2 linked regions of the Verrucomicrobium spinosum DSM 4136 = JCM 18804 genome follow. The main gene of each other region encodes a partner of the protein of the gene in region 2 in a complex. Links are inferred from orthologs where the notes say so. Each region holds a gene or a part of one and is shown on either strand. Other genes may lie near its edges. The genes, in order: tsaD and tsaE.

Evidence for each region.
Region 1: the proteins of tsaE (region 2) and tsaD are in contact, whole or in part, in a crystal structure (PDB 6N9A), measured with the Thermotoga maritima proteins. The link is inferred for Verrucomicrobium spinosum DSM 4136 = JCM 18804 from one-to-one orthologs. Residues at the interface, in WP_004082108.1 of Thermotoga maritima: Leu37, Gly38, Lys46, Lys57, Val59, Lys60, Ser61, Thr63, Phe64, Thr65, Leu66, Met67, Val69, Pro71, Tyr82, Arg83, Leu84, Asp86, Asp88, Phe89, Asp93, Ile128, Asp130, Glu131, Arg134; in WP_004082750.1 of Thermotoga maritima: Cys10, Asp11, Arg49, His50, Leu82, Gly84, Gly135, Gly136, Glu154, Thr155, Leu156, Asp157, Asp158, Ser159, Glu162, Asp165, Lys166, Arg169, Leu170, Tyr175, Lys213, Thr214, Leu217, Tyr218, Gln221, Arg222, Asn324.

What each region holds. Positions count from the first base shown.
Region 1 is NZ_ABIZ01000001.1:7,201,761-7,209,026, reverse strand. Bases 1,740-4,736 are described here. They hold tsaD (tRNA (adenosine(37)-N6)-threonylcarbamoyltransferase complex transferase subunit TsaD), read right to left. Parts: upstream 3,763-4,736; coding sequence 2,716-3,762; downstream 1,740-2,715. Other genes in these bases: VSP_RS37935 (S41 family peptidase), read right to left, coding at 3,784-4,736; VSP_RS29180 (hypothetical protein), read left to right, coding at 1,740-1,972. Outside these bases: VSP_RS29190 (metal/formaldehyde-sensitive transcriptional repressor), read left to right, coding at 1-192; VSP_RS29185 (HoxN/HupN/NixA family nickel/cobalt transporter), read left to right, coding at 224-1,429; more of VSP_RS29180, read left to right, coding at 1,514-1,739; more of VSP_RS37935, read right to left, coding at 4,737-5,316; gmk (guanylate kinase), read right to left, coding at 5,353-5,970; VSP_RS40210 (DUF6807 domain-containing protein), read right to left, coding at 5,985-7,223; VSP_RS29155 (YicC/YloC family endoribonuclease), read right to left, coding at 7,242-7,266.
Region 2 is NZ_ABIZ01000001.1:6,910,900-6,918,123, forward strand. What follows is about bases 1,510-4,464. They hold tsaE (tRNA (adenosine(37)-N6)-threonylcarbamoyltransferase complex ATPase subunit type 1 TsaE), read right to left. Parts: upstream 3,224-4,464; coding sequence 2,795-3,223; downstream 1,510-2,794. Other genes in these bases: tsaB (tRNA (adenosine(37)-N6)-threonylcarbamoyltransferase complex dimerization subunit type 1 TsaB), read right to left, coding at 2,015-2,683; VSP_RS37765 (thiamine-phosphate kinase), read right to left, coding at 3,216-4,190; VSP_RS28170 (CPBP family intramembrane glutamic endopeptidase), read right to left, coding at 4,214-4,464. Outside these bases: VSP_RS28150 (nucleotidyltransferase family protein), read left to right, coding at 1-830; more of VSP_RS28170, read right to left, coding at 4,465-5,056; signal peptide peptidase SppA, read right to left, coding at 5,102-6,133; VSP_RS28185 (GNAT family N-acetyltransferase), read left to right, coding at 6,846-7,224. UniProt on the Escherichia coli protein: Required for the formation of a threonylcarbamoyl group on adenosine at position 37 (t(6)A37) in tRNAs that read codons beginning with adenine.

The sequences.
Region 1 (7,266 bases), 290 kb from region 2 along the record:
ATCGACGAGGAGAAGGATTGCAGTGACGTCTTGCACACGCTGGCGGCCTTCCGGGGTGCCATCAACAGCCTGATGCTGGAGGTCCTGGAGGGGCACATCCGCCATCATGTCATGGATGACGCCCATGACGGCCATTCGCCCATCGAGGCGGGTGAGGAGCTCATCGATGTGCTCCGCAAGTACCTGCGCTGATTTCGCTGATTAACCCCTTTCTGATTGTTCCATGAACCCTGAACACATCTCCTGGCTCTACATCCCCACGGCCATTCTTCTGGGCGCGCTTCATGGTCTGGAGCCTGGCCATTCCAAGACGATGATGGCGGCCTTCATCATTGCCATCCGTGGCACCATCGCCCAGGCGGTGCTGCTGGGCGTGTCCGCCGCCATCTCTCACAGCCTGATCATCTGGGCTCTGGCAGCAGGGGCGCTCTACTTCGGCAGTCAGTGGAGTGCGGAGGCGATCGAGCCTTACCTGCAGATCGCCTCGGCAGTGCTGGTGTTGGCCATGGCGGTGTGGATGTTCTTCCGGACCCGGCGGGAGGTGCGTGAGGCGTACGCCCACTCGCATCATCACCATCACCATGGGCACGGGCATGGGCATGGGCATGATCACGGTCACCACCACCACCACCACCATCATCATCATGGGGATCACTCAACTCATGCCCATGCCCATGTGCACGATCATGGCCATGGGGAGGTGAAGTGGATCAACACGGGGCATGGTCGCTATGGCATCGAGATCCATGAGGATGGCGTGCCGCCTGTGTTCCGGATGCGGGTGCCTTCTGGAGCCAGGTTGCCGGCAGCGTCGCAAGTGGCGCTTGCGACCATCCGCGAAGGTGGGGTCAGGGAGTCTTTCGCGTTGCGTCAGCAAGGCGACTGGCTGGAGTCCGAGCAGCACATCCGAGAACCGCACGAGTTCGAGGTGGAAATGAGCCTGTCCCATGGCGATCACAGTCATACGTATCGCGTGGCCTTTCGAGAAGGGGGCGAGGATGAGCCTCCAGCGTCAGACGAGGAGTACCAGGATGCTCATGAGCGCGAACACGCTGATGAGATCCGCCGCCGGTTCGAGGGGCGCACGGTGACCACCCCGCAGATCGCCCTGTTCGGCATCACGGGTGGCTTGATGCCGTGCCCTGCTGCCTTCAGCGTGCTCCTGATCTGCCTGCAGTTGAAGAAATTCACCCTTGGGTTCGCCATGGTGGCAGCCTTCAGCACGGGGCTGGCCCTCACGATGGTGGCCACCGGTGTGCTGGCGGCCTGGAGTCTGAGACATGCGGAGAAGCGATTCAAGGGCTTCGGAGAGCTCATGCGTCGGGCTCCCTATGTCTCTTGTGCCGTGATGGTGGTCATTGCTGGGTTCATGGCCTGGCATGGCTGGGAGGGGTTGCAGAGGCTGGGGAGTGCTGCGGTGGTGCGTTGAGACATGGTTCCAGGTGCAAGATCAACCATTGCTTGTCGGTGATGGCCCGTGTAACTTGGCCTAACACGTCGTCCGCATGATCCCATGAAAACGCTTTGCGTCATCGCCGCCCTGTTCACGCTTGTCAGTTGCGTCAAGGGAGTGAAAGGCCCCGGCTGGGAGGAATTGATCTCCCACAAGGATTGCGACAGAGAATTGAGGGCCGCTCCAGTGATAACGGTTCAGAAAATCGCGCAGAATGACAAGTCTGCGACCGTGGTGCTACAGGTGGAGAACCGGACCGGGATCGACATTGATTATTTTGGCTACAGCAAGTGCCGTCCGCAGCTATTCTTCAGAAAGAAACGCGGTGGAAAATGGGAGGCGACGACTTGGAACTGGTGTGGTACGGGCATGGAGAAGTACGTATTGAAGAATCCAAGGGCTACGACTTTTGAGATTGGCATTACCAAGGGTCCGATTCAGGTGTTTACGATTTTTCGCAATGCCCACGACCCGAAAGAGTTCAGCCTGGTAAAGCTATATGAGAGCAAAAGAGGTTGATGAGAGTGCTGGCGGCGCGCGGGGGCGAGTTTGTGCCTGAACCGTTGTTGGGGACGCGCGTGCATTACAGTCATCGTGGGTCTCGGAGGGCCGGTCCGGCGTCCCTCCGGGACGCAATGGGTTTTGGGGTGCGGGATCCGGTGGTTCCCGGCCTGATTACAGGCCTTCACCACCGGCTAATGTCCGACGTCCCTCCGGGACGTGTTGTGAAGGGGGGCGACAGTGATTGGAGCTGGCTTGAGCGGCATGCGGGAGTTGATGCGGAGAGGGGAGGGCACCTTCAAAGATTCTCGGAGGCGTCGCCATTCGAGTCGTAAGTGACATGGGCTTCCAGCCTGTGAGTGATACCGGCGTCCCGCCGGTTCAGTCGTGGTGCGGCCTCTTGGTGGTACAAGGAAACGAGCTGTTGCGAGGAGGGCCGGGGGTGGCTGCGAGACCGAGCTCAGGCCGAGAAGCGGCGTTGGCGGTCAAGCGATCCGCTTCACATCGGCGATTGTGCAAGCACAAACACCGCTCCTTGGGCCGTGATGGCATGAGGGCGCGGCAGGGCACATGGGGCGGGGTCAATCCACGTGACTTGATTGCAGGCTCATGATTGACGACGTCATGGGACGCTTGGTGCGAACCAGAACAAGAATGTCCCTCGCTCCTTTTGCTGAGTGCTGTGTGGAGTGCTCTATCTCGTGCGTCAGCTCAGGTCTTGTGTCTGGCGTCTTCCAGTCTTCTGTCTCCCGCGCAGCGGGTCAGCCCACCAAACTCAAGTTCGGATCGACATCGATCTCCAACGGGCTCTGATAGCCTGTCAGGTGACGGTGCACGGCGGCGAAGCCGATCATGGCGGCGTTGTCGGTGCTGTAGGTGGGTGGGGTGAGGCGGAGCTCGATGCCGGCCTTGGCGCAGCGTTCCGTGAAGCGTTCGCGGAGCCGGTGATTGCAGCTCACACCGCCACTTACGCCGATGATGCGCTGGCCATGCTGACGGGCGGCGTTCACGGTCTTCTTCACCAGCACCTCGATGACGGCTTCCTGGAAGGAGGCGCAGACATCGTTCATGGTGCCTTCATCCGTCAGGTCAATCTTGGGCAGGAGATAGAGCACGGCGGTCTTCAGCCCGCTGAAGCTGAACTCGTAGTTTCCTGCTTCCAGCATGCTGCGGGGGAATTCGTAGGCATCCCTCCGCCCGTGGCGGGCGCGGCGGTCAATCTCCGGGCCGCCGGGGTAGGGCAGGCCGATCATCTTGGCCACCTTGTCAAAGGCCTCGCCAGCGGCGTCGTCGCGCGTGCGCCCCACCAGATCATACTGCCCCACTCCGCGCACGTTCATGAGCATGGTGTGACCACCGCTCACGATCAACGCCAGGTGGGGAGGGATGGGTGCTGCTGTGTCTCCTGTGGCTTCACCCGGCTTCGTCATGAAGGGGGAGAGCAGGTGTCCCTCCAGATGATTGATGGCGAGGAACGGCTTCTTCCCTGCAAGCGCAAGGGCCTTGGCCATGGTGCTGCCAATAAGGAGCGAGCTCACAAGGCCCGGTCCGCTGGTGGCGGCAAAGGCGGTGATCTCCGGCAGGGCCACGCCAGCACTCTGCATGGCCTGCTCACACACGAGGCGCATGACCTGGATGTGATTGCGTGAAGCCACCTCCGGCACCACGCCGCCATAGGCGCGGTGGATCTCAATCTGGGACGCGACCTCGCTGCTCAGCACTTCGCCAGCCGTGGTGACCACAGACGCGGCGGTCTCGTCACAAGAGGTTTCCAGGGCAAGAAGGCAGGGCGGGCGGGATCCGGACATGAAAGCGGTACAAGGAAACGATCAACGGGCAGCCGGGGTGGCTGGCGCGGGAGTTGGCGCAGGGGTAGGGGAGGGTGCCGGTGGAGTCGTGCCAGACGGCGCGGGGGTAGCCGCCGGAGCAGGGGCTGGCGCAGGAGCCGCAGGAGGCGTTGACGCTGACGCTGGTGCCGGTGTCGGCGATTCCTGAGGCTTGGTGGGGGCCGCCGGAGCTTCGACGGGCGGTTTTGCAGCCGGCTTGGCATCGCCTTTCTTGAACTCCTCATACGTCATCACGCCCTTGAGCACATCCGTGGCGCGCTCCAGCTGGCGGTCATTGAGCTTGGCGAGATCCAGCGACCGCCCTTCCCCCTGGGTGTTGGCGGTGCGCCACTGCATGATCTTCATCTCTTCCTCGCTGGTCAGCGCAGAGACGATGTTGGGCTCCACGCCATTCTCGTGAATGGTGCGATGGCTGGGGGTGTAGTACTTGGCCGTGGTGAGGCGCATGGCGGCACCGTTTTTCATGGGCAGCACGGTCTGCACGGACCCTTTGCCGAAGCTGGTGGTGCCCACCACGATCGCCCGCTTCAAATCCTGGAGGGCTCCGGCCACAAGTTCAGAGCCACTGGCGCTGCCGTGGTTGACGAGGACGCACATGGGGTACTTCCGCTGCGCCTTGCCATTGCGTGGCGGCGTGCGGTAGGGCGGTGGGTTCTGGGTCGCAACACGACCTTCTGTGGTCACCACGACCGTGCCAGAGGGCAGGAACTCGCCGCAGACGCCTACAGCGGAGTCGATCAGGCCGCCCGGGTTGTTGCGGAGGTCCAGAACAAAAGCCTGCATGCCCTCCTTCTCCAGTCGGTCGAGTTCATTGGAGAGATCCTTCACGGTTCCCTGGGTGAACTCGGTGATGCGGGCGTAGCCAATCTTCCACGGAGAAGAAAGGCGGGCGTGGAGCATCATCGCATCGCGCACTGAGCTCTCCTGCAGGGCCTGGCGGACGAGGTTGAAATCCAGAAACTGCTTTGTGCCCGGGCGGCGCACGGTCAGGCGCACCGCGTCTCCGGCCTTGCCCTTCAGATGTTGGACGGCTTCCATGGTGCTCATGTTGTCGGCCAGCACCTCGCCGATGCGGATGATCTGGTCATTGGGCAGGACGCCGGCCTTCGCGGCGGGCCCCTGCTCATCCACCGTGATGATGGTGAGCATGCCTTCACGCAGGGCGATGGTGATGCCCACCCCTTCGCTGGTGTCGCGCTGCTCCTGCTGCATCTCCTCGAAGAGCGACTTCCCCATGTACTCGCAGTGGGGGTCCAGCTTCTTGAGCATGCCGTCCAGGGCACCCTCGATGAGCTGCTCGTAGGACACCTTCTTCTCATCCACATAGTTCTGGCGGATGATTTCCATGGCCCGTGTCAACAGCTCGAACTGGGCGAATGCCGCCTCCTGCGCGGGGGCGGCGGGTTTGGCCGGCTCTTGGGAATGCAGCGGGCCCTGCGTGACCAGGGCCGCGCCGGTGAGCAGCTTGAACCAGACGTTGGAAAAGGGGCGCATGGAGGAGGAAGGCGAAGGCATGGCGGGATCAGTTCGGTCGGATCGATCAGCGATTGTCTAGGTGAGCCGGGCCACTCGCATGCGCTCTGCGAGGAGCAGCGAGCGGAATTTCTCAAGGTCGGCTTCGCGGGAGCCACTCACCAGGGCGTAGCGGTACTTGTGCCAGTGGGCGATTTCGGTCAGCGCGTTGCGCAGGCGCAGTTCCAGGCTCTCATCGTCCTCGGTACCACGGCCGGCGAGCCGCTCCTTCAGGGCATCGACAGAGGCGGGCAGGATGAAAACATCGGCCAGGCACTGTTGCACCAGTTCGTCATCGCAGGCGCGCACCAGCGTGGCACCCTGCACATCGATGTCCATCACCACATCCACCCCGCGCTCCAGGTTCTCCTTCACATAGGTCTTGAGGGTGCCGTAGAGATTGCCATGCACCCGGGCGTGCTCGAAGAACTCGCCGCGGGCGATTTTCTCCTCGAACTCCTCCTCGGAAAAGAAGAAATAGTCTTTCCCATGCATCTCACCCGGGCGGGGTTTGCGGGTGGTGGCAGAGACGGAGTGCACCGCCTCTCCCAGGTCCGCGATCTGGCGGCAGAGAGTGGTTTTTCCGGAGCCAGAAGGGCCGGAGACGATGAGAAGCACTCCCAGGCGGGATTTCGGGAAAGGGGCGGGATCGGGCATGAAATGGGACAGAGTCAGTCAGTTGGGGCAACCGTCACTTTGGCCGGATTTGCGTAGTCGTGCAACAGCCTGTCCAGCAAAGCCGCGTCCGGTCTGCCATCGCGGATCACAAACCGGTAGCGCAGGACGAGAGGCTTGCCGGGCTCGATGGACCAGTCACCCTCCGCGGAGGGGGCGATGCACAGTTGCGGGTTCTTGGGATTCAGCCGCAAGGGTTGGGGGAACCGGAAATTGTCTGGATGCATGAGGACAGCGATGCCCGTCAGCGTGCCGTCCACCTCACCGCCCAGCCACACCCAGGAGGCCTTGGTGCCATCGCCTTTGGTGCGATCCGCGCCAGTGGAGGTGAGCATGGTCACCTTGTCCACCGGGTCCCACGGCTCCGGGCCGCGCACGCCCAGGCCGCCGTAGTGGTATTTGGGCAGTTTCAAGGGTTCCTGCCCCGCGCAGGTCTGGGTGGTGACGAGATCCAGAAGGTACGTCGATACGCCGCCGATCTTCACGGAGTAGCTGGTCACGCTCCAGTTCTCCCGCAGCACCTCTTTTTCCGCGCCGCTGGTGTGATCCAGCCAGCGATGGGTGCTGGTAAAGCCACCATGCACCGGACCGCTCCACTCGGTGTCGAGCTGGCCAAAGCGGACCTCACCCGTCAGCTTGCCGTCCTTGCCCTTGCCCATGTTCCAGAAGTCCGGGTGCCGCCCCTCGAACTCGGTCTTGGTCCAGGCCATGAAAATGCCCCTCTGGTGGGGGTGATCTGGCCGGTAGTCCCCGGTGACGCGCCTCCCGCTGGGGGAGTACACGGGATGCAGGTAGGCGCCATGGCGGAAGTCGTCAGAGGTGCAGGGGGGCACTTTGCTCGCCTCCATTTGGTAGGTGAAGAAGGGCTGCTTCCCCGCCAGAAACTGCAGGGCTCCTCCCAATTTGGCGACATGGATGGCGTCGGAAGGGGGAGAGGCATTTCCTTCTCTGGCTTTCACGATCAGCTTGGCTCCCGGCGCAATCGCCGGTGTGATGAGCGTCCAGGTTTTTCCGTCAGCGCTGGGCTGCACGGGCAGTGACTTGCCATCCGGCGTCATGAGTTGAGAGACGCCCTTGGTCCCCGCTGGCGCGGCAAAGCTGGCCAGCCCGGCTTCCCGCCCCTGTTCACCTCCCTCGACAGTCGCGGTCAGGCCGGCGGCGTGCAGGCCCCCCATCAGGGCGGCCTCAATCAGCAGCGGGAAAGTCCAGCGTGGGAGGGGAGCGGAAACCTTCATGATGGGAAGAACGGGCGGCTACTCGATGTTCTGCACCTGTTCG
Region 2 (7,224 bases):
CCAATGGCGAGACCGTGCTCGATTATTCCGTGTTCGACGCCCTCCGTGGTGGCTTCGGCAAGGTGGTCTTCGTCATCCGCCGCGACTTTGAGGAAGAATTCAAGTCCAAGGTGGGCAGCAAGTTCGACCAGAAAGTGCCTGTGGAGTACGCCTTCCAGGACCTCAACGACCTGCCAGAAGGCTTCAGCGTGCCCGAAGGCCGAGTGAAGCCCTGGGGCACCACGCACGCCGTGCTGGCCGCCGAGCAGAACATCAAAGAGCCCTTTGCCATGATTAACGCGGACGACTTCTACGGTCACGACGCGTTCGCCAAGCTCGCCGCCAATCTGCAGACCCTGAAACCTGCGAACGGCAAGGCCCAGTACTCCATGGTCGGCTTCCAGCTTAGGAACACCCTCTCCGAGCACGGCAGCGTGGCCCGCGGCGTGTGCACCAGCCAGGACGGCAAGCTCGCCTCCGTCACAGAGATGACCAAGATCTACAAGACGGAGACCGGCGCCCGCAACGACGAAAACCCTGACAAACCCGTGGAACTCACCGGCAACGAGCTCGTGAGCATGAACTTCTGGGGCTTCACCCCCGAGCTCTTCCCCCAGCTCAAGGAAGCCTTTGTGGACTTCCTCAAGGAACACGGCAGTGATCCCAAGTCTGAGTGCTACGTGCCCAAGGTCGTGGACCTCCTCATCAAGGCGGGCAAGGCCGATGTGGAAGTGCTCGAAACCAGCAGCTCCTGGTTCGGCGTCACCTACCCCGAAGACAAGGCTGTGGTCGTGAGCAGCATCCGCGCGCTCACTGAAAAAGGCGAATACCCCGCCCCCCTCTGGTCCTAGGCCGACCCCAGGGCACTGCCCTTTCCGCGAACCCGCACTCCAGCCCCCCACAAAGGGCCGGAGGCGGGTTTTTTGTTGTTGCCACCCCGCCATGCGGCCGCCCGGAAAGCTGTTTGTAGTACAAACTTCAGTTTGCCCAGGGCTGCCGCACACCCCCTTCCTCGAACCCCACGTACCCAGCAGCGCCACCACGCCACCCATGCCGATTGCCAATCGGCGCTACGCTGGCGCCATCGCCAGCACCCACGGCACCCATCAGGCTCCTCCCCGGCAGGCCCGATCAAAATCACCGCCCCCGCTCCGCAGCAGGGTTGGAGTACCGCTTTCAAGCGGAATTACTTCACAAACGTCCCAAGGTGGGAGTCCTTCCCAGGATTCCCAAGCCATCGGCAGCCTCGTTGGGGCAAGCCCCATCCTGGAACGCTCGCATCCTGATTCCGCTTAAAAGCGGTACTCCAACCCCGGCGCTGACCTCAACTCACCAGAGGGGACCTCCACCGCCCTGTTCCTGTCTTGCCAACCCTTTGTGCCTTTGTGCCTTCGTGTGAAAAATCTGCACTCTCTGCCCCCCCCACCCATGCCGATTGCCATTCTGCACCACGCGACGCTGTCGCCAGCATCCCGCCACCCATCAGGCTCCTCCCCGGCAGGCCCAATCACAATATCACCGCCCCCGCTCCGCAGCAGGGCTGGAGGGGTAATTTTGGGCGGGGGTGCTCACTGGGGGCAGCACGAAGCCCGGGAGCATCGGCAGGCTAAAGCCCAATGCCATCAGGGAAAAGTGGAGAGGTCGAGCATCTCCCTTTTGTGAAAGTATTGAGGGCCGAAGGTCCGGTATCATTGCAGCCTTGGGCAACGCCCAAGGTAGGCGCTCGTTTTAGATGTTGAGGGCTGTAGGCCCGACGTCATTCAGGGATGCTCGTCATAGGCAGACTTGTTGACACCGGGCCTACAGCCCTCAAGGGTAGTTTGGCCATCTATCCCTGGGGCGTTGCCCCAGGCTGGTATGAACCCGGACCTTCGGCCCTTCTGAATGGGGCTCACTAGTTACAGTCGTGGCGGTTGCACCATCGCGGCTCCGAGGCGCGCCAAGGCAAAACAGCAAGACGATGCGTTTTCCCTGATGGCATTGGGCTTTAGCCTGTACTCCGTACAGCTTCGGGTCCAATGCCTTGACGCACTGCCTACTGCCTACTGCCTACTTGCCCTCCGCGCAGCGGGTTCGCCTTCGTAATAAACGGCGCACTCAAATACACCGGCTCCAGCGCCGCCGCCGCCCATTCCGCCACATTCTCCGCACTCAACCCCGCGGCCAGCCGGGCCAGCCCCACCGCAGACGGCCTCACCGGGACCACACCCTCAAGCTCCGCTGGTGACACTGCATCCAGCGTGTACCAGGGCACCTCACGATGCGCCTCCTGGAAACGCACAAAGTCATTCTTACCCATCAGCGGGATCTCTCCCACCCTCAGCGCCCCACGCTGGATCTGCACGGCGTAAAAAAGGCCCCGCCGCGCATCACCGCACATCACATAGTGATCCGGCACCACCTCCACCTCCGGGGCCAGCAGCGAGCACAGTCCGATCACCGGCACACCTCTGGCCCAGCCCAGCCCCTGCGCCGCCGCGATCCCAATGCGCACACCCGTGTACGAGCCCGGCCCCGTCCCCACCACGATCAGGTCGAGCGCATCCCCCGCCAGTTCCAGCGCTTCTTCCAACGGGGCAAACAGCTGCGAGTTATGCGAGCGCTGTGAGGAAAACGCCTTTGCATACACCACCTCCTCTTCCTGCCACAGCGCCACCTGCCCCTGCGGGGTGGACGTTTCAAGGGCGAGAATACAGGCAGACATGGTGCAGATAGAATTAGGGATGATAAATTTGAAATTAGAAATGAACTGCGGTGTTCCCCGCAACCACCAGTCCCCTATACCGGCTCCCCCCCATTCATCATTTATAATTTATCATTCCTCATTTATCATTTCATCCCCCTCTTCCACTTCCCTGACCCCATCCTCACGGATCGTGAAGTAGAACCACCGCGTGCCCTCCGGCAGGAGTTCCGGGAAACGATCTGCCCACTCCACGATCACCACGCCATCGGCCGCCAGAATGTCATCCCAGCCCACGCCCAGCACCTCCTCTGCGGAATCCAGGCGGTAAAAGTCAAAGTGGAACGCGGGCAGCCGGCCATCGTTGTACTCATGCACCAGTGTGAAGGTGGGGCTGCTCACATTCGCCAGGCTCCCCAGACCGGCCACAATGCCCTTGGTCGCATGGGTCTTGCCCGCACCCAGGGTGCCCACCAGAGCCACCACATCACCCGGCTTCAGGGTGCAGGCCAGCTCGCGGCCCCAGTGCAAGGTCTCCTCAACGCTGGCCAGTTCAATCATCAGCCTGTATCCTACGATGAGAGCGCTCAGACTCAAGCTCCTGCACAGGGGGAGCCGTCACAAAGTGCTCCCAACCAGTCTCAACGAAGTCCGGCTTCTCCCCCAATCCCATCGGGACGAAGGTGCCAATCCGCGTGAGCGGCACCTCCGGGAATCGCGCCGCCCACGACGCCGCCAGCGCCTCCCAAGCCGCCGCCGGGATGGCCAGCAGGAGCTCATAGTCCTCCCCATCTCCCCAGGCCTGGGCCGCACTGCAGCCCGGATTCACCGGCAGGGTCCCCTCCTCCAGCACAAACTCCACCCCGCTGGCCTTAGCCATCCGCGGCAAATCCTTGGCCAAACCATCACTGAGATCCATCATCGCCTGCACCTGCTGCGATTCCACCAGCCACCCAGCCTCCGCCACCCGAGGCTCAAAACTCAGATGGTGTCCCGTGATGGAGCCCCCCAACTGACCCGTCACCGCGATCACATCGCCCGCGCGGGCCCCATCGCGACGCAGCACGCGGCCCTCCCGCACCTTGCCCGTCAGGCTCACCGAGACCATCACCAGCGGACCTCCCGCCGTCTCGCCACCTACAATGCTCACCCCGTAAGTTTCCGCGCACCTCCGAAGCCCCGCGTAGAGCCGCTCCACCCAGCTCACCTCCAGCTCTCGCGGCAGCACCAGCGTGATCAGCGCATGCTGCGGCACCCCGCCCATGGAGGCCACATCACTCACCACCCGGGCCAGCGCCTTCCACCCCACCTGCTCCGGTGCCGCCTCCCGCAGGAAGTGCACACCTTCCACCACGCAGTCCGTCTTCAGCAACTGGTCCCAACCTGGCTCCACCGCACGCACCACCGCGCAGTCATCACCCGGACCCGCAATCACCTCCGGCCCCTGTGGCAAATGTTGCACCAGGCGGGAGATCAGCTCATCCTCCCCGATGCTGGCCAGGGTGAGGCGTAAATCCGGCGCGTTCATAGCAGGTGCACTCGTTGCCTCCTCTATCCCTGAAGCGACAGGGCCGCCAGGTTCCCCGCATTGAAGAGCGCGTGCATAAACACCGGCACCAGCAGGCAGCCCGTGGTCTCATAGGCCAGGGCAAAACCAATCGCCAGCAGGAAGAGCGGCACCAGGCTGCCCACATGATGATGCACCGCCGCAAAGACAAGCGCGGAAAAGATCGCCGCGAACCACCGGTCCGTGAACCGCTTCACCACCCCGTACAGAAATCCGCGGAAGAAGATTTCCTCGCTCAGCGGGGCCACAACCATCGCCAGCACGCCCAACAACACCTTCGACACCACATTCCCTGAGTTCTTGAAGATTTTCACCGTGTCTTGCGGAGAGCTGTCCACATCCTTCCATCCCAGACCCAGGGAGGTCGCGACGTACAAGATGAGTCCCATGCTCAGCACCACCAGGAGCACCGCTCCGATCGACACCCCAAACGCCCGCGCCATGCTCATCTGCCGCAGGCCAAACATTTCCGCCGGGTTCAGCCCCCGGTAGATGGTGAGATAGCCCACCAGCATGAGGCTCAGAAAGATCAGGATCACCGCACTGAAAAACAGCCCCGCCGCCGAGGCCGCATCAGAGAGCTCCTCCACCTTTGGCGTGCCCTCCTCACCCCGCTGCATGCCCCCCCACACCATCAGAGAGAGGAGTGCCAGGGCCACACACACATCCACCGTCTTGTAGGGCCGCACCAGCACATTGCCCTCCAGATTCCAGTGCAAGTCCTGGGTGACACGGAGCACGCCGTACACCGTCAGGGCGATTGCCAGGGACAGACCCGCGATGGCGAACACGTCGCGCATCACAGCCAGTGTTGCCAGGTCACTCATCGTGGGTCGTCTCGTCAGAGGGGTCAAGCCAGAGGGTTGCCCCTCTTATCGCACCATGTGCGCCGGCAGCAGGTAGGGCTTGCCCGCCTCCAGGCGCGGCAGCAGACGATCGCTCACATCAAGCTCCACCTTGCCCCCAGAAGAGGCCTGTGCCTTGCCCATGATGCCCAGCAACTGCGCCAGAGAGGGCGTCAGGCTGTACTTCACCACCATGGCATCCTTCGCGCTTCCCAGTTCCTTCGCCAGGGCATACGCATCTTCCACATAGCCCAGTTGGTCCACCAGCTTGTACTCCAGCGCCTGCTTGCCCGTCACCACACGGCCATCCGCCACACCCGTGCGCAGTTGCGCCTCATCAATGTTACGTGCCTTGGCCACGATGCCCACGAACTTGTCATACATCGCCGAGACCAGGCTCTGGATGTACTCCCGCTCGTCTTCTCGCATAGGGCGGGAGCCGCTCAACGTGTCCTTGAACTTGCCACTGGCAAAGGTCATCGTCTCCAGGCCCACTTTGCCAAAAGTCTGGCTGTAGTTCAGGCTCTGGATGATCACGCCGATGCTTGCCGTCAGCGTGGTCTCATTGGCCACGATCTTGGACGCCCCACAGGCCAGGTAGTACCCGCCCGAGGCCGCGATCGAGTCCATATACACCACCACCTTCTTCCTCGCCGCCGCCTTCTTCACCGCGTTGTAGAGATTGTCCGAGGCCGTCACCTCGCCCCCCGGTGAGTTCACCCGGATCACGATCGCCTTCACAGACTTGTCCTCAGAGGCCTGCTCCAGCGCCCGCTGGATCGCCTCCACATTCATCCCACCTTCGGAAAAGAGATCCCCGGCTGGGCCGCTGGCGATGATGCCCTCGATGTCAATGCGCACGATCTTGTCCTTCGTCTCCGCCGCCCCCGCCTCCACCAGCGTCTCCCGGAACTTCTGCTTCGGCTCCACATAGCCAATGGACGCACTGTCCAGCCCCATCCCCAGGACGGCGGCAAAAGACACAAAATTCAGCGCCAGACTGACCAGCAGCGCAACAATCACGAAAGCAAGCAAACATCCGAGGCCTTTGTTTTTCATGGTCGCCGAGCCTACGATGAGATTGTCCCGCACGCAACAAATGGCGGTTTTACGGTCTGGAGGGGAGCCGGTGCGCGGTGCGTCAGCACGTCAGTGGGCAGTGCGTCAAGGTGTTGGGGCTGAAATTGTACGGGGCACAGGCTTCACCCTGAGTGGGCTTCCGTGGGCCGAGTCCCCCCTTGCCCGTCCCGCAAGACTTGGACGGAACTCCAACCCCGAAGCGACATCGGAGAGGGTTGGAGTTCCGCGTTTACGCCAATGCCATCAGGGAAAGCTGGCGAGGCCAATGATCTCCCTTTGGCAAACGAAGCTCAGGGCCAACGGCCCGGCTTCAAGCCAGACGCCCTTTGAGCACTTTAAAGCAGGTCAAATCCCCCACCGTCGGTGGTAGTCTTGCAAGAACTCCTCCGTCAGGAAAGCCTGTTCATCAAGCAGTGAGGTGGCCAGCACCTCCAGCTCGCCAGTGGGCAGGCGCAGGCTGATAAATCGAACCTTCCAAGCTCACTGTCAGGCTGGCCCCATGCTCATTGCGAGCGAAGAGTTTTTTTGGCCGCCGCAAAGGATCGCTGCTGACAACGGACGACAAAGTGGGCACCACTCATCGCGACCTGCGCCAGGAAGAGATACAAGGCGTATCCCCTGTCACAAACAATGACATCCCCCGGCCGCGCCTTTGCGAGGCACATCACATGAAGACAGGCTGCTACACCCCATGAAACAACCCTTCCCAGGCCACCTGACCTCCGCGCGTCTCCTGCTGCGCCCACTCCACCCCGGCGATGCGGAGGCGTTGTGCGCCTACCGCTCCCTGCCTGAGGTGGCTCGCTATCAGTCCTGGGAATCGTTCGGCCCGGACGACGCAGCCCGTTTGATCGAGGCCCAGCGCACCGCCCAGCCAGACGTTCCCGGCACCTGGTTCCAGCTCGCCTTCGTCGAGACCGCCACAGGCCGCGTCATCGGCGATTGCGGCCTGCACTGCCTGCAGGAAGACGGGCGGCAGATGGAAATGGGCATCACCCTCTCCCCCCAGTACCAGGGCCGCGGCTATGCCACCGAGGCGGTCGAGTGCGTGCTCCACTATCTCTTCGGCA